Regions from separate parts of the Telluria sp. ZB4P37 genome, predicted to be linked through region 1. Evidence: predicted binding sites of a transcription regulator. Region 1 holds the regulator's gene; each other region holds the start of a gene.
What was found. Region 1 encodes sigma-54, which starts transcription at its own class of promoters, with help from an activator protein. Its sites were predicted from a motif close to TGGCANGNAANCTGCTTT; they were not measured.
Positions count from the first base shown of each region.

Region 2: a site for sigma-54 is predicted at 3,226-3,243, ahead of AC56K1_RS14270 (TldD/PmbA family protein). Genes of this name have one in related genera too.
Region 3: a site for sigma-54 is predicted at 2,620-2,637, ahead of AC56K1_RS12290 (DVUA0089 family protein). Genes of this name have one in related genera too.
Region 4: a site for sigma-54 is predicted at 1,635-1,652, ahead of AC56K1_RS12385 (PEP-CTERM sorting domain-containing protein). Genes of this name have one in related genera too.

Region 1 covers NZ_JCASID010000008.1:206,700-212,406, reverse strand. The annotation lists partial or broken gene AC56K1_RS14860 (Ig-like domain-containing protein) at 1-897, shown strand, start outside; gene AC56K1_RS14855 (enoyl-CoA hydratase/isomerase family protein) at 1,003-2,085, opposite strand; gene hpf (ribosome hibernation-promoting factor, HPF/YfiA family) at 2,206-2,559, opposite strand; gene AC56K1_RS14845 (RNA polymerase factor sigma-54) at 2,618-4,099, opposite strand; gene lptB (LPS export ABC transporter ATP-binding protein) at 4,102-4,875, opposite strand; gene lptA (lipopolysaccharide transport periplasmic protein LptA) at 4,872-5,426, opposite strand; gene lptC (LPS export ABC transporter periplasmic protein LptC) at 5,454-5,707, opposite strand, start outside.
Region 2 covers NZ_JCASID010000008.1:88,440-94,146, forward strand. The annotation lists gene AC56K1_RS14255 (serine hydrolase) at 1-373, shown strand, start outside; gene AC56K1_RS14260 (S1C family serine protease) at 491-2,062, opposite strand; gene AC56K1_RS14265 (class I SAM-dependent methyltransferase) at 2,198-2,989, opposite strand; gene AC56K1_RS14270 (TldD/PmbA family protein) at 3,392-5,026, shown strand; gene AC56K1_RS14275 (TldD/PmbA family protein) at 5,041-5,707, shown strand, end outside.
Region 3 covers NZ_JCASID010000006.1:69,382-75,088, forward strand. The annotation lists gene AC56K1_RS12280 (Dps family protein) at 1-74, opposite strand, end outside; gene AC56K1_RS12285 (hypothetical protein) at 269-1,897, shown strand; gene AC56K1_RS12290 (DVUA0089 family protein) at 1,946-2,587, opposite strand; gene hslO (Hsp33 family molecular chaperone HslO) at 2,821-3,771, opposite strand; gene AC56K1_RS12300 (gamma carbonic anhydrase family protein) at 3,791-4,315, opposite strand; gene AC56K1_RS12305 (alpha/beta fold hydrolase) at 4,472-5,365, shown strand; gene AC56K1_RS12310 (hypothetical protein) at 5,585-5,707, shown strand, end outside.
Region 4 covers NZ_JCASID010000006.1:85,397-91,103, reverse strand. The annotation lists gene cphA (cyanophycin synthetase) at 1-105, shown strand, start outside; gene AC56K1_RS12390 (MaoC family dehydratase) at 105-947, shown strand; gene AC56K1_RS12385 (PEP-CTERM sorting domain-containing protein) at 962-1,609, opposite strand; gene mutS (DNA mismatch repair protein MutS) at 1,880-4,543, shown strand; gene AC56K1_RS12375 (hypothetical protein) at 4,543-5,517, shown strand; gene AC56K1_RS12370 (FKBP-type peptidyl-prolyl cis-trans isomerase) at 5,699-5,707, opposite strand, start outside.

The sequences.
Region 1 (5,707 bases):
ATTGAAAATGCACCGGTTACCTTCCAGGTCGCCGATTCTGTCTACGACCAGGATGCTGGCGACAAGCACACGCTTTCCTTGAGCTCGAACGTGGCAACCTTAAGCTGGGCGAACAGCGATCCCAATGCTGTTACGAAATTAATCAACCCTGTCACACGTGCGGAGGTCGCGCTCTCCTCCCTGAATGTGCAGGCGCAGATTTCGGCTGATGGCAGCAGCGTCACACTCGTGCCCTCCACAGAACTGGACTGGATGGTCACTGGCCAGGCGGTGAAGGCGGTATTCACTTACACAATTACGGATACGGGTGGCCTGACGAGTAAAAATTCCATCACCTTGCTCATGACAGGATCGACTGGTGACAAAGGCGTGAATCTGAATGGCGGAAACGGTAGCGACACACTGTCGGGCAATACGACCAACAATGCCGAAGACGTACTCCAGGGTGGCAACGGCAATGACACGCTCTCCGGCTATGGCGGCACCGATGCACTCTACGGTGGCAACGGGGACGACAGGCTGACAGGCGGCGCAGGCATCGACTACCTTTACGGTGACAGCGGCAATGACACGCTCGACGGTGGCACCGAAGGGGATGTCATCATGGGCGGCAAGGGCAATGACATCCTCACTGGTGGTGCTGGGGCTGACAAGTTCATATTCGATCCTCAGAACGGCAATGACCGCCTTCTGGATTTCAAAGCCGCCGAGGGAGACAAACTGTTTTTTGCAGACTTCTTCTCGACGCCGATGAATGTCGATGCGTTCATCGCGAAGTATGTCACTGACACCGGCAACGATCTACTCATCAGCCTGCCTGGTACCTCGATTGTCCTGGTCGGCGTTCCGAGCGTCTCGGCACTGTCGGGTGCCATTATGTTCGGCATGCCCGAATAAGGCGCAAGGGCCTGCGCTTTGACAGTGCAGGCCCTTGTGCAACCAAAGCCGCATCGTACTGACGCGCCGGCATCGACGTGCAAGCCGGATCAACCGTGCGTATTGCTACAGGTGACGCAAGGGGTGTGCGTAATCGGGCCAGACCGGCTCGAAGAATTTCGCCACCATCGCTGGCGTCACTTCCTCCAGCGTCGCCGGATTCCACTTCGGCAGGTTGTCCTTGTCGATCACCAGCGCGCGCACGCCTTCCAGCACTTCGCCGTGTTCGAAGTTGTGGCGCACCAGCGAGCGTTCCATGCGCAGGCAATCGGCCACGTCCAGCGAGGCGCCGCGCTGCAGGAGTTCGCGCGTGACGCACATCATCAGGGGCGAGCGCTGGCGCATGGCCTTGAGGGCTTTTTGCGCGAACGGGTTCTCGTCGCGCGCCAGCGATGCCATGATGGCGGCCACAGAGGCGGCGCCGAAGTGGGCGTCGATCACGGCGCGCCGGGCCTGCAGTTCACTGCTGCCTGCGGCCCGCGCAAACGGCGCGGCAAACGCACGGATCGCTGCAGGCAAACCAGCACCCGGCGTAGCTTCCACCAGCGCCATCAACTCACCCATCTTCTCGCCCGGCACGAACAGGTCCGCCAGGCCCACGTACATCGCGTCGGCCGGGCCGATCGTCAAACCGGTGAGGCCCAGGTACTGGCCCAACTGGCCCGGCGCGTGCGACAGGAAATGGCTGCCGCCGACATCGGGGAACAGGCCGATATTCACCTCGGGCATGGCGACCTTGCTGCGCTCGGTGACGATGCGCAGGCCGCAACCGGGACCGCCCTGGGCAATGCCCATGCCGCCACCCATCACCACGCCATCCATCAGCGCGATATACGGCTTCGGGTAGAAATGGATCAGGTGGTTCAGCGCGTATTCTTCGGTGAAGAAATCTTCCAGCAGCGCGCTGCCGCCAGTCGGCCCGACATGGCCCATTTCATGGAAGAAACGGATGTCGCCACCCGCGCACAAGGCCTTTTCGCTCGAGCTGGTGATCACGACCGCGTCGATGCCGGCATCGTTCTGCCAGTCGCGCAGGATCGCGGTGAGCGCGCGCACCATATCGAGCGACAAGGAATTCAGGGCTTTTGGCCGGTCGAGCGTAATGACGCCGGTGCGGTTGGCGACGCGGGTCAGGACGGTGTCGGTCATGGAATGTGCTGTGATCGAAAAAACATGCATTTTACAGAACAGTCGCGCGCATGCGAAGCACTGTAGATGCAAAAAGGGCGTCCCCTCAGACGCCCTTGCTGTCATTGCTGCCGCGCGTATTTACGCAGCGGCGGCTTCGCCGAGATCCGGCAGGCGTTTGTGCGCCACGTGATTATGATTTTGCAGCATGGACTTGTGCTTGATGACCTGGCGGTCCAGCCTGTCCATCAGCATGTCGATCGCCGCGTACAGGTCTTGCGCGGCACTGGCCACATGCAAAATTTTTCCTGATACTTGCAGGTTGATCTCGGCTTTCTGCCGTTTTTCTTTTTCGGTGAGGTTGTCGATGGCGAGGAACACGTGGGTGTCGATCACGTGATCGAAATGACGGTTAATGCGCTCGAGCTTATTCTGAACGTATTCACGAATTGCGGGAGTCACTTCAAGATGATGACCACTGATTGTGAGGTTCATACACACTCCTTTAAAATGTCGCGCTGCCCGCGCCACAAGATAGGTGTGGGCAGTGCAGTTACAGAGACTTGCGGAGGCTGACGGGAGGGATCTTGAGGGCTTCGCGGTATTTGGCAACCGTCCGGCGCGCAATGACCATACCTTGTTCCCCGAGCATTTCCGCGATCTTGCTGTCGGATAGAGGGTTCTTTGGGTCTTCTGCTCCTGTCAATTGCGCAATGAGCGCGCGGATCGCCGTGGAAGATGCTTCTCCCCCCGCTTCGGTGGCGACGTGGCTTCCGAAGAAATATTTCAGTTCAAACATGCCGTGGGGGGTCAACATGTATTTCTGCGTGGTTACACGGGAAATCGTACTCTCGTGTAGGCCTAGTGTATCAGCAATCTCGCGCAGCACAAGCGGGCGCATGGCAACCGCGCCATGGCTGAAAAAGTTGCGCTGGCGCTCTACAATTGCCTCGGCCACACGCAAGATCGTATCGAAACGCTGGCGCATATTCTTGATCAGCCACTTGGCTTCCTGCAGCTGCGCGCCCATCTGGCTTTCGCTTTTCCCCTGCTTGAGCAGGTTGGCGTAGAGCGAATTCACGCGCAGTTTCGGCATCACGTCCGGGTTCAGCACCACCGACCAGCCGCCCTTGGCGCGGCGCACGATCACGTCCGGCACCACGTAGTCGGAGGTAGCAGACGCAAAGGTCGCGCCGGGATGTGGATTGCACTGGCGGACCACGGCCTGCACTTCGCGCAGGTCTTCGTCGTCGCAGTCCAACGCCTTCTTGAGCTTGGCGTATTCGCGCTGGGCGAACCAGCTCAGGTAGCCTTCGACGATCTTCAACGCAAGGCGCCGCGTGACCATCGGCACGCCCGGCATGCGGCGGATCTGCAGCGCCAGGCATTCGGCCGCGCTGCGTGCACCGCAGCCGACCGGGTCCAGGCTCTGCACCAGTGCCAGCGCACAGCGCAGCTCGTCCATCTCGATCTCGAGTTCGGCGGGCAGGCGCGCGTGGATGTCGTCCAGCGGCTCCTCCAGATAGCCGTTGTCGTCGAGCGCATCGATCACGAGTTCGGCCAGCGCGCGGTCGCGCACGCTGCAGCCGGTGGTGCGGACCTGTTCGGCCAGGTGCTCGCGCAGGGATACGCTGCAGGCTTCCAGCTGCGGGCGGCCGTCTTCGTCGTCGCCGCTGCGCGCGCCGCCGCCCTCGCCGCCCCAGTCGCCATCCGGTTCGCCCCGGTCGCGATCATTGCCGTCCTCGATACCTTCGCCCTCCGGCTTGGCGCCCTCGCCTTCGCCGGCTTCCTGTGCCGGCTGCGTGGCCGGGGCTTCGCCGCTGGCGGGTGCGCTGTTGATGGCGCCGTCAGCCAGCAGGCGCACCGAGTGGTCGAGCGGATCGTCAAGGCGTTCGAGCAGCGGGTTATCGGTCAGTATCTGCTCGAGCTCCTGGTGCAGTTCGAGCGTGGACAACTGCAGGAGCCGGATCGACTGCTGCAGCTGCGGCGTGAGCGCCAGGTGCTGCGAAGTGCGGAGTTGCAGGGACTGTTTCATGGTCACATGCGGAAGTGTTCGCCGAGGTAGACGCGGCGCACCGACTCGTCGGCGATGATGTCGTCCGGACGGCCCGAGGCCAGCACCGCCCCCTGGTTGATGATGTAGGCGCGATCGCAGATGCCGAGCGTCTCGCGCACGTTATGGTCCGTGATCAGGACGCCGATGTTGCGCTCCTTCAGGAAGCGTACGATGCGCTGGATCTCGATGACCGCGATCGGGTCCACGCCGGCAAACGGTTCGTCGAGCAGCACGAAGCGCGGGTTGGTCGCCAGCGCGCGCGCGATCTCCACGCGGCGGCGCTCGCCGCCCGACAGCGACAGCGCCGGGTTCTCGCGCAGCTTCTCGATCTGCAGTTCGGCCAGCAGGGTATCGAGGCGCTCGTTGATCTCGTCCTTCGACATGGCCTTGCCTTCGTCGGTGCGCTGCAGTTCGAGCACGGCGCGGATGTTCTCTTCCACCGTGAGCTTGCGGAACACCGAGGCTTCCTGCGGCAGGTAGGACAGGCCGAGCACCGCGCGGCGATGAATCGGCAGGCTCGAGATGTCGGTGCCGTTGATGTCGATCGAACCGGCGTCCGACGGCACCAGGCCGACGATCATGTAGAACGAGGTGGTCTTGCCGGCGCCGTTCGGGCCCAGCAAACCAACCACTTCGCCGCATTCCACCTGCAGCGAGACGTCGCGCACCACCAGCCGCTTGCCATAGCTCTTTTGCAGGCCCTTGACGATCAGGGTGCTGCAGCCTTCGCGCACGGTTGCCAAGGCTGCCGTCATTGCTTGCCGCCTTCTGCGGTTGCAGGGCGGCGCGGGGCGATGATCAGGGTGCCGCGCCCGCCGCCGATCTTGCTCTGGCCGCTGGCGTCGTTGCGCACCTGGGCGACTTCCTTGCGGTTGTCGTAGGAAATGAACGGACCCTTGATTTCATTGGTCATGCGCCCGCTTTCGAGCTCGCGCACTTCGGCCGCGGTGAACAGCTTGACCAGCTCGGCGCGCTCGTCGTATTCGATGCGCTGGGCCTGGCCTTCGACCCACAGGTCCGGACCGCCGTCGCGCTTCTGGCGGAAGGTGGCCAGCTTGCCCGGCGCTGCGGTGAGCGTCACGCTCATATAGCCTTCCGGCGTTTCCTTGACCTGGGCGCGGTCGGACTTGAGCACCAGGGTGCCGCGCGTGAGCACGACGTTGCCGGTCAGGATGCGGGTTTGCGTGACCTCGTCGACGTCCAGGGTGTCGAAGTTGATCACGGCCTGCTTGAGCGAATCGGCGCGCTCGGCAAAGGCGCCGAGGGAGGCCAGGCCAAGAAGGGCGGCAAGAATGATTTTTTTCATGGTGCTTGTCCTGTGATGACGTGCGCGCTAGCGTTGCGCGCGTGGCGGATAGACGATCTGGCCGCGGCTGGCCAGGTGCAGTTTCTGGGTCGCGTTGTTCGCGACCATGCCGGTGCCACGGATGGTGGAGGCGCCGAGCTGCATCTCGATCGGCTTGTCGGTCTTCATGATCTCTTCGTCGGGCAGCACGGTCAGCGCCTCGGTGCGCACGCGCAGCGCTTCGCTGGTCGGCGTGGCCGGACGCTGGATGTCGACCTTGCCGAGCAGGTCGACGCGGTGTT
Region 2 (5,707 bases), 120 kb from region 1:
GGAAGCAGCGCGCCTGAAGAAGGAAACCGCCACCCGCGCAGCTAGCTCGAAGCCGTCGCTGACGCTGGCCAGCTACGAGGGCGACTATCAGGACCAGTGGTACGGCCTGGCGACCATCAAGCGGGTGGGAAACAAGCAGGTGCTGTCGTTTGCGAAGACGCCTGACCTGACCGGGGAACTGGAGCACTTCCAGCACGACACCTTCATCGTGCGCTGGAAGGAGCGGAACTTCAATGCGGACGCCTACGTGACCTTCTCGCTGGACCATGACGGCAGCATCGAACGGATGCGGATGAAGCCGGTCTCGACGGAGACGGACTTCAGTTATGACTTCCAGGATTTGTTGTTTACGCCGGTGAAAAAGTCGAAGTAATCGACTGTTTCAAGAGATTGGGTTCCCGCCTGCGCGGGAACGACGGTCTTAAGGCCAACATACTAAGCACGTCATCCCCGCGCAGGCGGGGATCCAATTTCGTTGAGCAGCGTTAGCTCACTTCCCAGCCCACACCTTCATCATATCCTCCGACCCCTGCGTGCGCACCCCGTTATCCGACAGGATCGCATCGGTCGCCTCCAGCGTCGCCTTGCGCGGCAAGATCATGGTTTCGCCATAGCGCTGGTCGAACTTGAACACCACATGCTCGTCCTTCAGGTCGCGTAACACCGACACCAGGTGCGCCAGGCTGCGGATCTTGACGCCGTTGACCGTATCGACCACCGAACCGAAACGGTTGCTGTAGCCGCTCACCAGCTTGTGCGGGAAGAAGGGGCTGCTGATCACCACCAGCTCTTCGCGCACCGCGTCCGGCGAATCGCCGCGCTGGGTCACCAGCGGGCTGTCGTTGAAGCTGTAGGCATTCATCGCCGGCGCACTCGACACCAGGAAGGACAGGAACTCGTTGGTCGCGCGCGTGAAGACCGCCGGGCCATACACGAAGTACGACGGATAGCCACCGTTCAGGTCCGGGATCAGGAGCGGGCGCGGGCCGCTGCTTGGTACGTCCACCCGCATGGTTTTACCGCCCCGAATGATGGTCATCGGCACCTTGCCGTTTTTCGCCACCTGCTGGATGCGGTACTGGAAGCGCACGCGCAGGTTCGAACCCAGTTTCACCATGCCCTGGTTGTCGATCGGGTGCTCGCCGATGTGGGTGACGATGTCCCATTCCTTCAGCGGCCAGCTCGCATCGGTTTTATACGGACGGTGCACCACCGCGCCTTCCACCGACTTGTCGAGCTTGAGGTACTGGCGCAGCGCCGGGTTCTCGAGCGTCTGGATGCTGTCGTGCAGCAGCGGCTTGCCGTCGTAGCGGCCGTCCGCCACGTCCTTCAGGAACAGCTCGATCTCTTCGTTGGGAATCACGTAGCCGATGTTCTGCGCACCGGCCGCCATCGAGAAGGCCAGGCCGATCATCTTGTCGCCGGCGATCACCGGGCCGCCGCTGTTGCCCGGGTTGATCGGTGCGTCGATCTGGATGCGCAGCCCCGAGCTGAACGAACCGTAGCCGACGAATTCCACGCGCGAGACGATGCCGCGGGTGGTCGAGAGCGAATTGCCGCCCACCGGATAGCCATAAGCGAACACCGCTTCGCGCACGTCCGGCAGCACCGCCGCGCGCGGCACCGCCGGGCGCTTGTCGAAGAAGGAGGCGTCGTCGAGTTCCAGCACCGCCAGGTCCAGGCCGCGCGCCAGGGCGATGACCCTGGCCGATACCTTGTCGCCCGACTGGCTGGCCTGCACCTCGACCTGGCTGGCGTAGCCGACCACGTGGGCATTGGTCAGGATGCGCCTGCCTTCGATGATGACGCCGGAGCCGGTCACGTCGACCGGGGACTGCTTGGCCCACGGCTTGTATGGGTCCGGGCGGCGCACGGTGGCGAAGATCTTGACGACCGAGTTCTCGACGGACGGCAGGGCAGGTGCGGTCGTGGCGGACGGGGTCGCGGTGGCCGGCGAGGGCGGGGTCGCAGGCGTCGGGGCAGGAGGCGGGGTGGTGTCCTGTGCGTGGACGAAGCCTGCCATGGCGAATGCCACGGCGGCGGCGAGGCGGACGATCTTCATAAATTCCTTCAGTGGCTCAATCGGGTCGATCTGGATGGGTACAAGCCGCCAGAATATACACGCTCGCCGCGGAAGGAAACACACGAATTTACACAGTTGGGGAGCCCAGGGCCCCCCAACCGGACTGCCGGCTGATTACTGCTTGACGAACTTGAGCGTCATGCGGTCGCTCTCGCCGATCGCCATGTACTTCTCGCGGTCCTTGTCCTTGTTGGCCAGCACCGGCGGCAGGGTCCAGACGCCTTTTTCGTGGTCGGCGGTGTCCTTCGGATTGGCATTGACTTCCGATTTGCCGGCCAGCTTGAAGCCGGCGCTCTCCACCGTCTTGATCACCCAGGCTTCGTGCACATAGCCGCTCGACGCCTTGGCGTCCTGCGTCATCTTGGCCGGCAGGCGGTGGTCGACGATGCCCAGCACGCCGCCCGGTTTCAGGACCTTGTGGATTTCCTTGAAGGTGGTCTTCAGGGCGTCTTCACCATTGCCGACCCAGTTGTGCAGGTTGCGGAAGGTGAGCACCATGTCGACGCTGTTCGGCGCTGCGATCTGGTAGCGGGTCGGCGGCTCGAAGATCGATGGCGCGACCTTGCCGTAGAGCGCCGGGTTCGAGTCGAGCTTCTTCTTGAAGGCCATGCCGTAGCGCTTCTCCGGTGCGATCTCTTCGCCCGCGCCGATCAGCTTGCCCTTGTCACGCAGGTAGGGCGCGAGGATCTCGGTGTACCAGCCGCCCGAAGGCGTCAGCTCGACCACCGTCATGGTCGGCTTGATGCCGAAGAAGGTGAGGGTCTCGTAGGGATGACGGGCGCTGTCGCGCGCCTTGTTGGCCGCGCTGCGGTGTTCGCCCGCGATGGCCGCTTTCAGTGCGTCGTCCGCGTGGGCCGCGCCGGCCAGGCCGGTGGCCAGCATCGCTGCCAGGATCAGTCGTTTCATCGGTTCGGGGTCTCCAGAAGTTGTTGTGCGCGGCCGGGCGGAACGCCGCCGCCGCGCTGATGATCCGGCAGCCCGCACCGGCAGTCAAGCGTTCCCTGTATATGCATATCCAACTCCTGCGCTTGTCCCGTTGTTGTCCGGAAATTGTCCGCAGCGGACACGGCGGACAGCCGCGCGGACACCTCGCTGGACAGTGCGCGGCATCGAAAATCATGCATTTAGCGAAGGCTTTGATATGGCACAACAATTGCCTATTCAAATCCTCATGTTACTGCTAATGTTGCCAAGTTTTTCGTCGCAATCATTGCCTGGTAAAGAAAATTGCCAGCGCCGTACATACAAGAGCGGACCGTGAAGCCGGCGGGACCGCTGTCCAGAAACAGGTAGATTTCAGGAGACACGATGGAACGCCGTACTTTTCTAAACTTCAGCAGCCTGGCACTCGCCACGACCATGGTTCCGTTCAGCCGCGCGATCGCTGCTGAAGAGCTATTGAGCAGCATGCCGACCGCCGCCAGGAAGGCGCTCGCCAACGTCGCGCTGAACGCCGCCACCAAAGCCGGCGCCAGCTACGCAGACGTGCGCATCGGCCGCTACCTGAACCAGTTCATCACCACCCGCGACCTGAACGTCGAGAACGTGGCCAACACCGAGTCGGCCGGCATCGGCGTGCGCGTGATCGCGGGCGGCGCCTACGGCTTCGCCGCCACCTCCGACATGAGCAGCGACGGCATCGCCAACGCGGCGCGCCAGGCAGTGGCGATCGCCAAGGCCAATGCCAAGCTGCAGTCCGAACCGGTGCGTCTTGCACCAGTCAAGGGCGTCGGCGAGGTGTCGTGGGCCACGCCGATCAAGAAGGACTGGCGCACGGTGCCGATCAAGGAAAAGGCCGACCTGCTGATCGCCGCCAACAAGGCCGGCATGGACGGCGGCGCGACCTTCATGAATTCGATGCTGTTCCAAGTGAACCAGCAGAAGTATTTCGCTTCCACCGACGGCTCTTACATCGAGCAGGACGTCCACCGCCTGTGGGCGCCGTTCCAGGCCACTGCCGTGGATAAAACCACCGGCAAATTCCGTTCGCGCTCGGGTCTCGGCGCGCCGGTCGGCATGGGCTACGAGTACCTGGATGCGCGTCCCGAACACAAGATCAAGGCTGCCGGCGGCGTCGCCACCCTGTACACCGGGTCGTATGACCTGATCGAAGACGCGAAGGCGGCCGGCCGCGACGCCAAGATGAAGCTGACCGCCAAGTCGGTCACGCCGGGCAAGTACGACCTGATGCTCTCGCCTGAACACCTGTGGCTGACCATCCACGAAAACGTCGGCCACCCGACGGAACTGGACCGCGTGCTCGGCTACGAAGCCAACTACGCCGGCACCAGCTTCGCCACGCTCGACAAATGGGAAACCAAGAAATTCAAGTACGGCAACCCGATGGTCAATCTGTATGCAGACAAGGTCACCCCGGGCTCGCTCGGCGCCGTCGGCTATGACGACGAAGGCGTCAAGACCAGGAAGTGGGACATCATCAAGGACGGCATCCTGGTCAACTACCAGGCCACCCGCGACCAGGCCCACATCATCGGCGAAAAGGAATCGCACGGCTGCTCGTACGCCGACAGCTGGAACTCGGTGCAGTTCCAGCGTATGCCGAACGTCTCGCTGGCGGCCGGCAAGAAGAAGCTGACCCCGGACGAGATGGTCAAGGACATCAAGAAGGGCATCTACATCGTCGGCGACGGCTCGTTCTCGATCGACCAGCAGCGCTACAACTTCCAGTTCGGCGGCCAGCTGTTCTACGAAATCAAGGACGGCAAGATCGGCCCGATGCTCGAGGACGTCGCCTACCAGGCCAACACCCAGGAATTCTGGAATGCCTGCAGCGCGATCTGCGACGAGCGTGACTGGCGCATGGGCGGCTCCTTCTTCGACGGCAAAGGACAACCGCCGCAGATCAGCATCGTTTCCCACGGTTCGAGCACGACCCGTTTCAATGGGATCAACGTGATCAACACCGCACGCAAGATCGGCTGAGGCGAGGACCATTCATGAGCATCCTGACCCAGGAACAAACCAAGCGCATTTCGGATCGCGTGATGTCGCTCTCGAAGGCGGACGAGTGCATCGTCAGCATCGAGGGCAGCCGCATCGGCAACATCCGCTTCGCACGCAATGCCGTCTCCACCGCCGGCCAGGCCGACGACACGCAGCTGCAGGTGCAGGTCGCCTTCGGCAAGCGCCAGGGCACCGCCACCATCAACGAGTTCGACGACAAGTCGCTGGAGCGCGCCGTACGGCGTGCCGAAGACCTGGCGCGCCTGGCGCCGGAGAACCCGGAATTCATGCCGGCGCTTGCCAAGACCGGCTACAAAACCTCCGACACGTTTGTCCAGCGTACCGCCGACATCGACCCGGAATACCGCGCCCAGGCCGCCGCCTATGCAATGGAAGCCTGCCGCAAGAAGGGCCTGGTCGCCGCCGGCTTCTTCACCGACCGCGCCAGTTTTGAGAGCGTGGCCAACTCGAACGGCGTGTTCGGCCACCAGGCCGCGACCTCGCTCGACTTCACCTGCACCGTGCGCACCGAAGACGGCCGCGGCTCGGGCTGGGTCAAGCGCTCGGCGCGCGATGTCGCGAAATTTGACCCGCGCGAAGCGGCCGACGTCGCCATCGAAAAGGCGCTGCGTTCGGTGGACGCCAGGGCGCTCGAGCCGG
Region 3 (5,707 bases), on a different contig from region 1:
TCCGCGAGGACGGTCGACAGCGAATCGACGATCTTGGCGCGGTCTTCGGTATTGATGCCTGTATCCATATGCATGACTAAATCTCCCAGTGGTAAAAGGCGACAGTGCCGTAACGATTACGCAACGCTGTCAAAGATGCATCAGCTTAGCACCCGCCGGAATTTCGTGCGGCACGCTGCTACGGTTCAACTCCGGGGCGTGGAAATATGCGCATCTCTACGGCTGGCTTGTCTCTACAATCACGTGATCATTTACATAAAGGATCTGGATGACACGTCTCATCGTGATGGCTGCGCTACTGGCCAGCTTGCCCGCGTCCGGACAGGAGGCGCAGCCGGCCGGTGTGCTGGTGACGGTGCGCCAGGCCGCGCCGGATGCGCTGGAAGTGAGCTACGCACTGCCCGCCGCCTGCAGCAGCCTGCCTTTCGAGAAGAACGGCCGGGATGCCGGGAAGATCCGCGCGCGCTGGCAGGCGCAGGGCGATTGCGGCGTGGCCGGGGGCAACACCTTGCAGCGCAGCGGCAGCTGCCGCGCGCTGCGCTTCCGGGTGCCGGCGACCACCGACAAGGTCAGCGGCTATCCCGGTTCCTTCCCGGTTGGCCGGGCGATCTATGCCCACATGTCCAACTATGCGGTGGGCACGCAGTGTGGTCCTGTGCGCTACCGCTACGCCTCGACCGGCAGCATCCGCACGGCCCGGACCCAGTTCGAGGGCGAGGCGCCCGGCGATGCCGATGCGCCGGCCCTGCTATTCCCGACTCGCCAGGCTTTCGACGGCGAGGATGCCGATTATTTCGATCCGGCCTTGAGTGCGGCGGCGGTGGCCCAGATCCGCGGCGTGGCCGCCGGCACCGCGGCTTACCTGCAGGCGGCGATGCCGAAAACCGCGTTCCGGCGCCCGATTCTGGCTGCGAGCCTGGCGCGCGAGCCGGGCGGGCCGAACATCGGCGGCAGCGCCGGCGAGGTCTTGCAGCTCACGCTGTTCAACTGGCCGGACGCGCCCGCACCGCAATACCAGCGCCAGATGAACAAGCTGGTGGCGCACGAGATGAGCCACCGTTTCCAGCTGCGCGACGCGGTCGACGTGTATCCCGACGCGCGCCTGATCCACGAAGGCGGCGCCGAATTCCTGCGCTGGTCGGTGTCGCTGCGCCAGGGCTGGCTCACGCCGCGGCAGGCCGCGGACGAGCTCGACGACGCGCTGGCCTCCTGCATGCTTGGTACGGGAGGGCGCCGCTGGCGCGCGGTGCCGCAGCAGGAGATCGCCACCGAGCGCTTGGAATACAGTTGCGGCTTGCCGGCTTACGCGTACGCGCTGGCGGCGCGCCAGGGCAAGGGATCGCCCTATGCGCGGATCGAGGCGTTCTACGGCCGCCTTGGCAGCGGCGGCAGGCCGGACTTCGCGCAGGCGCTGGAATGCGGCGCGCTTGCCTGTACCCCGCGCGTGCTGCCGGCCATCCTCGATGGGCAGGGCCCGATGCGCGAAGCCTGGGTCGCGGCGCTGATTGCTACCGGCCTGGCCACGCCGCGCGCGCCCAGCCAGTCGCAGACCGATGCCATGGTGCTGCAGGCACTGACCGAGTTGATCAAGGAGGATTGCGGCGGCCAGCGCAGCATGACGCCTACCCCGAACAGCGTGCTGGTCGACAGCCTGGCGAGCTGCCTGCGCCTGCGCGCCGACGTCGAGGTGCTGCGGGTGGAGGGGCTGCCGGTGTTTGGCGGTGCGCAGGCGCTGCCGGCCATGGTGCATGCCTGCCGCAGCCGGCAGGCGGTGACGCTGGGGCTGGGCAATGGGGCGACGCTGGACCTGGCTTGCCGTACGCCTTACCAGGTTACGGAGCGCATGGTTGCGGCCGATATCGGCAAGATCATGGAAGCGCTGGCGCGCGGGGAATAGGGAAACTGGCGCCGGGGCGGCTGGCCGCGCCCGGCGTGATCGGCAGGCTTATGCCGACGGCTGTTGCTTGCGGCGCGATGCGGCGAGGCCCGCCAGTCCGGCGCCCAGCAGCAACAGCGAAGCCGGCTCAGGCACGTCGGCGGCAGGCACGCCCACTTGCGATACCTGCGACAGGGTGCCGTCGGTCGCGCTCATGGTCAGGCGCCATGCGCCGAAGTTCTCGGTGCCGACGTAGGTATCGAAAGGACGGTTGCGCTCGAAGCCCTGCAAGGCTTCGTTTTCGAAATAGGTGCCCTGGCCAATGGTGACCATGTAGGTGCCGGCCTGGCTGAAGGTCCAGCGCTGCGCCGCGTCGAGGCGGTTGGTCGAGCCATCGCCGAAGGTGCTGCTGGAATCGTCCGCGTAGAACAGGTTCTTGCCGGCGGCATCGAATACCATCAAATAGCTGTCGAAGGCGGTGATCAAGCCATCGCCGTTCAGGTCCTTGTCCGATTCCCACGCCAGCGAATCGAAGAATACCTGGGTGCCCGCGGTGACGCTGAACATGATGCGCGAAATCTTGAGGTCGTCGGCCATGCCGTCGCCATCGCCATCGAAATTGGAAATCTGCCCGTTGATGACGGCCGCACCAGCGACCGACGAGGCGGCCATGCCAGCCGCTAAAAACAGTCCTGCAAGAATCTTGCGCATTTCAGCCTTAGAATGGTTCAAATAATCGATTTGAAGCAAGAACCATGCCCAAACTTAAATGTTGAAAGCAATCAATGACTTATGGAAAATTTTTACCGGTAGAATTTCTCTGTGTAAAGAAGCTCGACAGATCACCTCACCGTCCCGCAGCGGAAATTGTCCACGAAGCGTGTTCAAAGCACTTCGAATGGGGCCAATTCGCTACGGAACGTGTTTGATCTTCGCAGCCGCAGCTAGTTGATGCTGCCGCTCGGCGGCAACATGGTTTCAACAGGAATGTTGCTGGCGAACAGTTGGGCGCAGTCCACTTTGTCGAAGGAGTAGTGCTTGCCGCAGAAATCGCAGTTGATGCCCAGTTCGCCCAGGTCGGCGATCGCGGCGTCCACTTCCGGCTGGCCCAGCATCTTGAGCATGTTGCCGACCTTCTCGCGGGTGCAGCTGCAGTGGAACTGCGGGTGCTGCGGCTCGAAGACGCGGATGGTCTCTTCCCAGAACAGGCGCTTGAGCAGGATTTCGATGCCGGTGCTGAGCAGCTCTTCGCGTTTCAGGGTCTGGCCCAGCATGACGGCACGGTTCCAGGTTTCCAGGTCTTCGGCTTCGGAGGCCTGCTTTTGCTGGTCGTCCTTGCCGCTGTGGCGCGGCAGCTTTTGCAGCAGCAGGCCGCGCGAGACCTTGTCGTCGGCCGCCAGCCACAGGCGCGTGTCCAGCTGTTCGGAACGCAGCATGTAGTTTTCGATGACGGTCGCCATGTCCTCCCCGTCGAGCGGCACCACGCCCTGGTAGGGCTGCTGGCCCGGCATCTTGTCGACCGGGTCGAGCGTCATCACGAAGCGGCCCTTGCCATTGACATTGAACATCGAGGCCAGGGTGGCGTCGTCCGCAATCTCGGCGTCCGGCGCCAGTTTGGCGGTGGCGCGGATGCGCAGCTCGGCGTCGCATTCGACCACGAGCAGGCGCACCGGCCCATCGCCGTGGATCTGCATCACGATCGCGCCATTGAACTTGAGGTTGGCCGAGAGCAGGGCGCTGGCCGCCACCATCTCGCCCAGCACCGTGCGCACGGCCTTCGGGTAGGCGTGGCGGGCCTGCACCTCGCGCCAGGTGTCGGAAATCTCGATCAGCTCGCCGCGGACGGCAGCGTTATCGAAGATGAATTTTTGCAGGGTGTCGCGAGGGTCAGTCATAGCGTCAGTCGTCATTCTCTTATCCGATTTTCTTGAGCTGCGCCTTGAACAGCTGGCCGCGCGCCACATAGCTCGCGGCGCTGGCCTGCAGGCGCAGCAGGTCTTCTTCCGTCAGGGTGCGTACCACCTTGGCTGGGGAGCCGAGGATCAGCGAGTGGTCGGGAAATTCCTTCCCCTCGGTGACCAGGGCGCCGGCGCCGACCAGGCAGCCCTTGCCGATCCGGGCGCCATTGAGGATCACGGCCTGGATGCCGATCAGCGAACCGTCGCCGACCGTGCAGCCATGCAGCATGGCCTGGTGGCCAACCGTCACGTTCTTGCCCAGGGTAAGCGGGAAGCCCATGTCGGTATGCATCACCGTGCCTTCCTGCACGTTGCTGTTTTCGCCGATGGTGATGCGTTCGTTGTCGCCGCGCAGCGTTGCGCCGTACCACACCGAGGCATTGGCCTCGAGCGTGACCTTGCCGATCAGGGTAGCCGAATCCGCCACGAAGGCCGATGCGTCGATCTCGGGCGCAATCTCGCCCAGCTGGTAAATCGCCATGGATGTGCTCGCGGAGGGTTGAAATGCCGCTATTGTAAACCTTGCGCCCGCCATCGTCCGGTCGAGGGCAAATGGGGCCGGGCAACACGAAATCAAGCGTGGCGGTATAATGCGAACGGTCGTACTTTTTTGCCGCACTTACCGTTTCGAGGTCCCATGCAACCCTCCCGTTCCGAATTCCTCACCGTGCGCGGCCTGCGCACCCATGTCCGCCACTGGGGCCGCGAAGGTGCACCCAAGATCTTCATGCAGCACGGCTGGATGGACGTCGCCGCCTCGTTCCAGTTCGTGGTCGATTGCCTGAAAGGGGACTGGCAAGTGATCGCTTTCGACTGGCGCGGTTTCGGGCTGAGCGAGCGCTCGCACGCCGATACCTACTGGTTCCCCGACTACCTGGCCGATCTGGAGGCGGTGCTCGACCACTATGCGCCGGATCAAGCGATCAACCTGGTCGGCCACAGCATGGGCGGGAACGTCGCCAGCCTGTACGCGGGCGTGCGTCCGCAGCGCATCGCCCGGCTGGTCAACCTGGAGGGCTTCGGCCTGCCCGAGACGCGCCCTTCCCAGGCGCCGGGACGCTTCGCCAAATGGCTCGACGAACTGCGCGAGAAACCGGACATGCGCGGCTATCCCAGCCTGGAAGCGGTCGCGGCCCGGCTGCGGAAGACCAATCCGCGCCTGGCCGTTGAGCGCGCGGCTTTCCTGGCCGGGCACTGGTCGGCGCTCGACCTTGATGGCCAATGGCGCATCCTGGGTGACCCGGCGCACAAGATGACCGGCCCGCTGCTCTACCACGCCGACGAAGTGCTGGCTTGCTGGACCCAGATCACCGCGCCCGTGCTGTGGGTCGAGGCGGAAGACACCGACATGTGGCGGTGGATGGGGCCGAAGGACCAGGCGCGTGCGGAGGTCGACCGCCGCCGCCGCCACCTCAAGCAGGTCACGGCGCGGATGGTGCCGGGGGCGGGGCATATGCTGCACCATGACCAGCCGGAGCTGCTGGCGGGGATGATCGAGGCGTTTTTGACTGGGGATGAGGTTCCGGGCTGATCGTGCAAATGAGGTTCCGCCTTCGCGGGAACGACGGTTTAAGACCAACACAATAAACACGTCATTCTTGCGCAGGCGGGAATCCAATTCCGTTGCCTACCACGAACGTTGTAAGCACCCCTCAGCACCATATCGATAATTGCTCTGCGGAAACCACTGTGCTACAGTCGCTTTCCAAACGGCCACCCGTCGCCGTCGAGACCGACCCACAGGACACACATGCAAGTTCGAGCCGCCCTCGCGCTCACCGGCGCCCTGCTACTGGCGGGCTGCGCCATGCCTTACAGCCCGGCCCCGGTAGCCACCAATTTCAAGAGCACCCAGCAGGCCAAGCTGCAGGCA
Region 4 (5,707 bases), on a different contig from region 1:
GACCGCGCCTTGTCGCGCCTGGAACCGGGCGACCTGTGCCTGATCCTGATCGACCAGGTCGACGAAGCGCTGGCGCATATCGCGCGCCGGGTGGCCGAAGGCTGATGTCTTCTACAGCGCCGGCCCTGCCGGCGATGGGCTTGCCTACCCTGCTGCGGGCGCTGTTCAAGCGCCCGCAGTCGCGTCCAGACGCGGTGATGCCGGAACTCGTCACCGAGTATCGGCTCGACCGGCTTCCTGTTCAGGACATCGACCGCTACCGCACGGCCTTCGGTTTCATGGAGGGGCATGTCCCCGTCACCTGGTGGTACCTGGTCGCGCAGCGCGCGCACCTGGCGACGATGCTGGATCCGCGCTTTCCATTCCGGATCGCGGGCATGGTGCATATGGAGAATGCGCTTACCGAGCATGGCCGGGGCGAACCGGGGCAAGCGCTGCTGGTGCGTACCACGCTGCGCCTGCTACCGCCGTCCAGTAGCGGCGCCCTGCGCTGCGTGCTGGAGACCGTCGGCAGTGCGAACGACGCCTTGGTGTTCTCCTGCACCAGCACCTATTTAATCAAGCGCGGAACACGGCGCGACGGTAAGCCGGCGCAGGAAGCGGCGGCATCGCTTGGCGCGATCGTGACGCAATGGACGCTCGACGCCGCAGCAGGCCGCCGCTATGCGCGCCTGTCCGGCGACTGGAACCCGATTCACCTGTATGGCTGGAGCGCACGCCTGATGGGCATGCGCGCGCCGATCATCCACGGGATGCACACGCTTGCCGCAAGCTGCGCCGCCCTGGAAAAGCAATCGGGACGCCATGCCATGTCGATCGCCTGCCGCTTCCGCGCACCCGTTGCGCTGGGAATGACCGTCGCACTGCGGGCGGAAATGGAATCAGGCGATTTCGTGGTCGAAGGCGGCAGCATGCCGGCGGTGACGGGACGTTGCACGCTGGCGTGATGCCAGCGACACGATCAAGCCTGCTTGCGCAGGCGGCGTGCCGCCCCCAGCCCGAGCAGGCCGGCGCCGAAGATCAGCAGGCTGGCCGGCTCCGGCAGGTCCGTACCCGGCGAGGCCAGCTTCTCGGTAAACAGCAGGCGCGAGGAATACACCTCGAACGGATCGTAGCGCTTGGTATCCTCGAAATACAGCTGCCACTGGCCGAACATGTCCATCCCGTCGAACAAGGAAAGCGACTCGACCGGGCGGAAGGATCCCGCCGCCACGCGCCGGCCGAGGGCAGCGCCCTCATCGTCGAAGGTCACCGTGACGCGGCCGATGCCGCCGGTGTCGCCCTGGTCGTAGGTGTTTTCATTGACCAGGCGGACAACGCGGCCATCCGGGCCGACGAGGCGGATGACGATTTCGTTCTCGAAGGGCTTGTTATCGCTCAGGCAGGCTTGCCCGTTCGTGCTCAGGTAGGGGTTGTCGCACTTGGAGAAGGCGATGACGACATCCAGGTCCTTGACCAGACCGTGCGTCGTGACATCGAAACCGACATAGCCGGACGAGGCATCGAAGGCGCGGTAATCGGTGTCGACAGCGATGACGCCTGCGCTGGCCCAGCCCGCAGCGAGCGCGAGGGCTGCAGATCCCATCAGTTTTGTGCAAAATGCTTTCATGGTCTTCCCTAATTTTCCTCAAGTACAAGCAAGTTTCGCACCAGCAATAGAACATCCTTTGATTTCAATCGGTTAAAAGAAACGACACACCCACAAAACCGGTGGATGTAAAGTTTTTCGACACGCTGGATGTCCCAGCCGGCACAGCAGTACAACAAACCAGACCAGGGCCCGGCCGACTTGTCCCTTTTGCAGCAAGCGACGGGCCGATCGCGGTAAAATGACAGGTTCTGGCTTTCCACCCCGCCCTGCCGCACGACCATCGAAGAAATGACCACCGTTCCAGCTGAAATCAACGCCGCCGCCCTCAAGAACAGCACCGCGGAAAAGCTCACACCGATGATGCAGCAGTACATGCGCATCAAAGCCGATTACCCGACTATGCTGGTGTTCTACCGCATGGGGGATTTCTACGAGCTGTTCCTCGAAGACGCCGAGAAGGCCTCGCGCGTCCTCGGCATCACGCTCACGGCGCGCGGTTCCATGAACGGCAGTCCGATCAAGATGGCGGGCGTGCCCTTCCACTCGCTCGATGGCTACCTCGCCAAGCTGGTCAAGCTGGGCGAATCCTGCGCGATCTGCGAGCAGATCGGCGACCCGGCGTTAGCCAAAGGACCGGTCGAACGCAAGGTGGTGCGGGTGGTCACCCCGGGCACCCTGACCGACAGCGATCTGCTGCCCGAAAAAGCCGACCGCCCGCTGCTGGCACTGTGCATGCACAGCCAGCGCAAGACGGTCACGGTCGGCATGGCCTGGCTGTCGCTTGCCAGCGGCAACCTGCGCCTGATGGAATTCTCGGGCGAGGCGCGTGCGGTCGAAGCGCGTCTCGCGCACGAACTCGAACGCATCGCGCCGGCCGAGATCCTGCGCGCGGACTGCGCCGACCTGTTCGAATCCGAGCCGGTCGCGCATACCCAGCGCATGCCCGAATGGCATTTCGATGTACTAAAGGGTCACCAGTCGCTGCTCGACCAGCTCGGCGTCGCCACCCTCACCGGCTTTGGCGCCGACGGCCTGGGCGCGGCCTTTGGTGCGGCCGGCGCGCTGCTGCGCTATGCGCAGTCGACGCAGGGGCGCGGCCTGCAGCACGTGAACAGCCTGGCCTGCGAACTCGAAAACGAATACATCGGCCTGGACGCGGCCACGCGCCGCAACCTGGAACTGACCGAGACCATCCGCGGCCAGGAAGCGCCGACCCTGTTCTCGCTGCTGGACGGCTGCCGCACCGCGATGGGCTCACGCCTGCTGCGCCACTGGCTGCACCATGCCAAGCGCAATCAGCGGGTGGCGCGCTCGCGCCATGAGGCGATCGAGGCGCTGGCCCAGGCCGACGCTACTGGTTCGCTCTCGAGCACGCTGGCCAAGGTGCCGGACATCGAACGCATCACCACGCGCATCGCCCTGCTGTCGGCGCGTCCGCGCGACCTGTCCTGCCTGCGCGACGGCCTGAAACAACTGCCGGCCCTGCGCGAGCAGGTGGCGCGCTGCTTCATTCCGGGCGATACCTGCCTGCTGCGCGAGGTCCACGATTTGCTGGCCACGCCGGAAGCCTGCCTCGATTTGCTGGCGCGCGCGGTGATGGAAGAGCCGAGCACGATGGTGCGTGACGGCGGCGTGTTCGCGCGCGGCTTCGATGCCGAACTCGACGAGCTGCGCGCGCTGTCCGAGAACGCCGGCCAGTTCCTGGTCGACCTGGAAACGCGCGAGCGCGCCCGCACCGGCATCAGCAACCTGCGCGTCGAATACAACCGCGTGCACGGCTTCTATATCGAAGTCACCAACGGCCAGACCGACAAGGTGCCGGACGACTACCGCCGCCGCCAGACCCTGAAGAACGCCGAGCGCTACATCACGCCGGAACTCAAGGCTTTTGAAGACAAAGCGCTGTCGGCGCAAGACCGCGCGCTGGCGCGCGAGAAGATGCTGTACGACCAGCTCTTGGCGGACCTCGCGCCCTTCATCGGCTGCCTGCAGTCGATCGCCAATGGCCTGGCGCAGCTCGATACCCTGGTGGCGCTGACGTCTCACGCGGTGCGCAACAACTGGTGCGCGCCGCAGTTGGTCGACGAGCCTTGCCTTACCATCGTCGAAGGCCGCCATCCGGTGGTGGAAAACCAGATCGAGCGCTTCATTGCCAACGATTGCCGCTTGTCGAACGACCGTCGCCTGCTCCTGATCACCGGCCCGAACATGGGCGGTAAATCGACCTTCATGCGCCAGGTGGCCCTGATCACGCTGCTCGCCTATGTCGGCAGCTATGTGCCGGCCACGAGTGCCACGATCGGCCCGATCGATCGCATCTTCACCCGCATCGGCGCCAGCGACGACTTGGCCAATGGACGCTCGACCTTCATGGTCGAGATGACCGAGTCGGCCGCGATCCTCAACGGCGCCACCGAGCAGTCGCTGGTGCTGATGGACGAAGTCGGTCGCGGCACCTCGACCTTTGACGGCCTGGCGCTGGCCTGGGCGATCGCGCGCCACCTGATCGACAGCAGCCGCAGCTTTACGCTGTTCGCGACCCACTATTTCGAGCTGACCCAGCTGCCAGAAACCCATCCGAGCGCGGTCAACGTGCACCTGTCGGCGGTCGAGCACAAGGACAATATCGTGTTCCTGCACGCGGTGCAGGACGGCCCGGCCTCGCAAAGCTACGGCCTGCAGGTGGCGCAGCTGGCAGGGGTTCCGCCGGCGGTGATCAAGGCCGCGCGCAAGCACCTGGCGCGCCTCGAATCGCAGGCGCTCGACGCGACGCCGCAGCTCGACCTGTTCGCCATCGGCAGCAAAGCGCCGCACGAGCCGGAAGACCTGCCTGCCGCGCATGCGGCGCCGGACGACGAGCTACAGAAGGCCCTGGCCGCGATCGACCCGGACGCGCTCACGCCGCGCGAAGCGCTCGAACGGCTCTATGAGCTGAAACGGCTGGCCGCCTGATGCCGGCGCGCCGTCCCCTCCTCTTCGCCGTCCTGCTCGCGGCCGCGCTGGCGACGGCGCCGGCCATGTCGGCTGGTACCCGCGACAAGAAGAAAGAGAAGGAAAAGGACGAGCAGGCGCACCATTTCGTCGTGGTCGGGCACCGCGCGGCCGACGGCGGCGAAGCCGCGCTGAAGGACGTGCTGACGGATGCGAAGAACGAAGACCTGGCCTTCCTGGTCGTCACCGGCATCAAGGGTGCGCAAGAGGGCTGCGGCGACCGCGTGCTGCAGAAGCGCCGCGACTGGTTCGACCACGCCAGCCGGCCTGTCATCGTCTCGCTCACCGGCAGCGACTGGACCGGCTGCCGCAATTCGGCTGGCCGCACCAATGCCATCGAACGCCTGAACCGCTTGCGCGAACTGTTCTACGGCGAGCCGGAATCGCTCGGCAAGGAAAAACTGCCGCTCACGCGCCTGTCGAGCAGCCCGCGCTTTCGCAGCTATGCCGAGAATGCGCACTGGCAGGTCGACAAGGTGCTGTATGCCACCATCAACCTGCCGGCAGCGAACAACCATTACCTGCCGGCGGCGGGCCGCAACAGCGAATACGAAGACCGGGCGGTGGCCAACCGCTTCTGGCTGAACCGCCTGTTCGCGATCGCCAGGCAGAACAAGGTCAATGCGGTGGTGCTGTTCTCGGAGGGGAATATGCTGCCGCTGCTGCAGCCGGCCAACGGCCTGCGCGCCCTGCTGCAGCGCGCGCCGTCAGGGCACGATGGCTTTGCCGACACGCGGCGCCAGGTGCAGATGCACGCGGCGAAGTTCAAGGGACAGGTGCTGGTGATCGACAGCGCCGGGCTGCCCAAGGATGCGAAGCCGGCGATCGAATGGCGCGGCAATGTGGGGCATTTGTCCGTCGGTGCGCATGCGGTGGAGCTGCGGGTGGCGGATGAGGGCAAGAATGTGTTCAGCCTTGGTGAAGCGCTTCGCTGATCAGCGATCTTGGCTGCTCTGAAAAATTGGGTTCCCGCCTGCGCCGGAACGACGGTCCTGGGGCCACTAGCCCCGGATACGGCGTTCCGGCGAAGGCGGGAACAATGCCACTGGCATTGTCCCCTTCAATTTTTGTGCAAACCCGCAGCGTCACAAAGCGCCGCAGGCGCGTACCCGGAAATTACTGCAG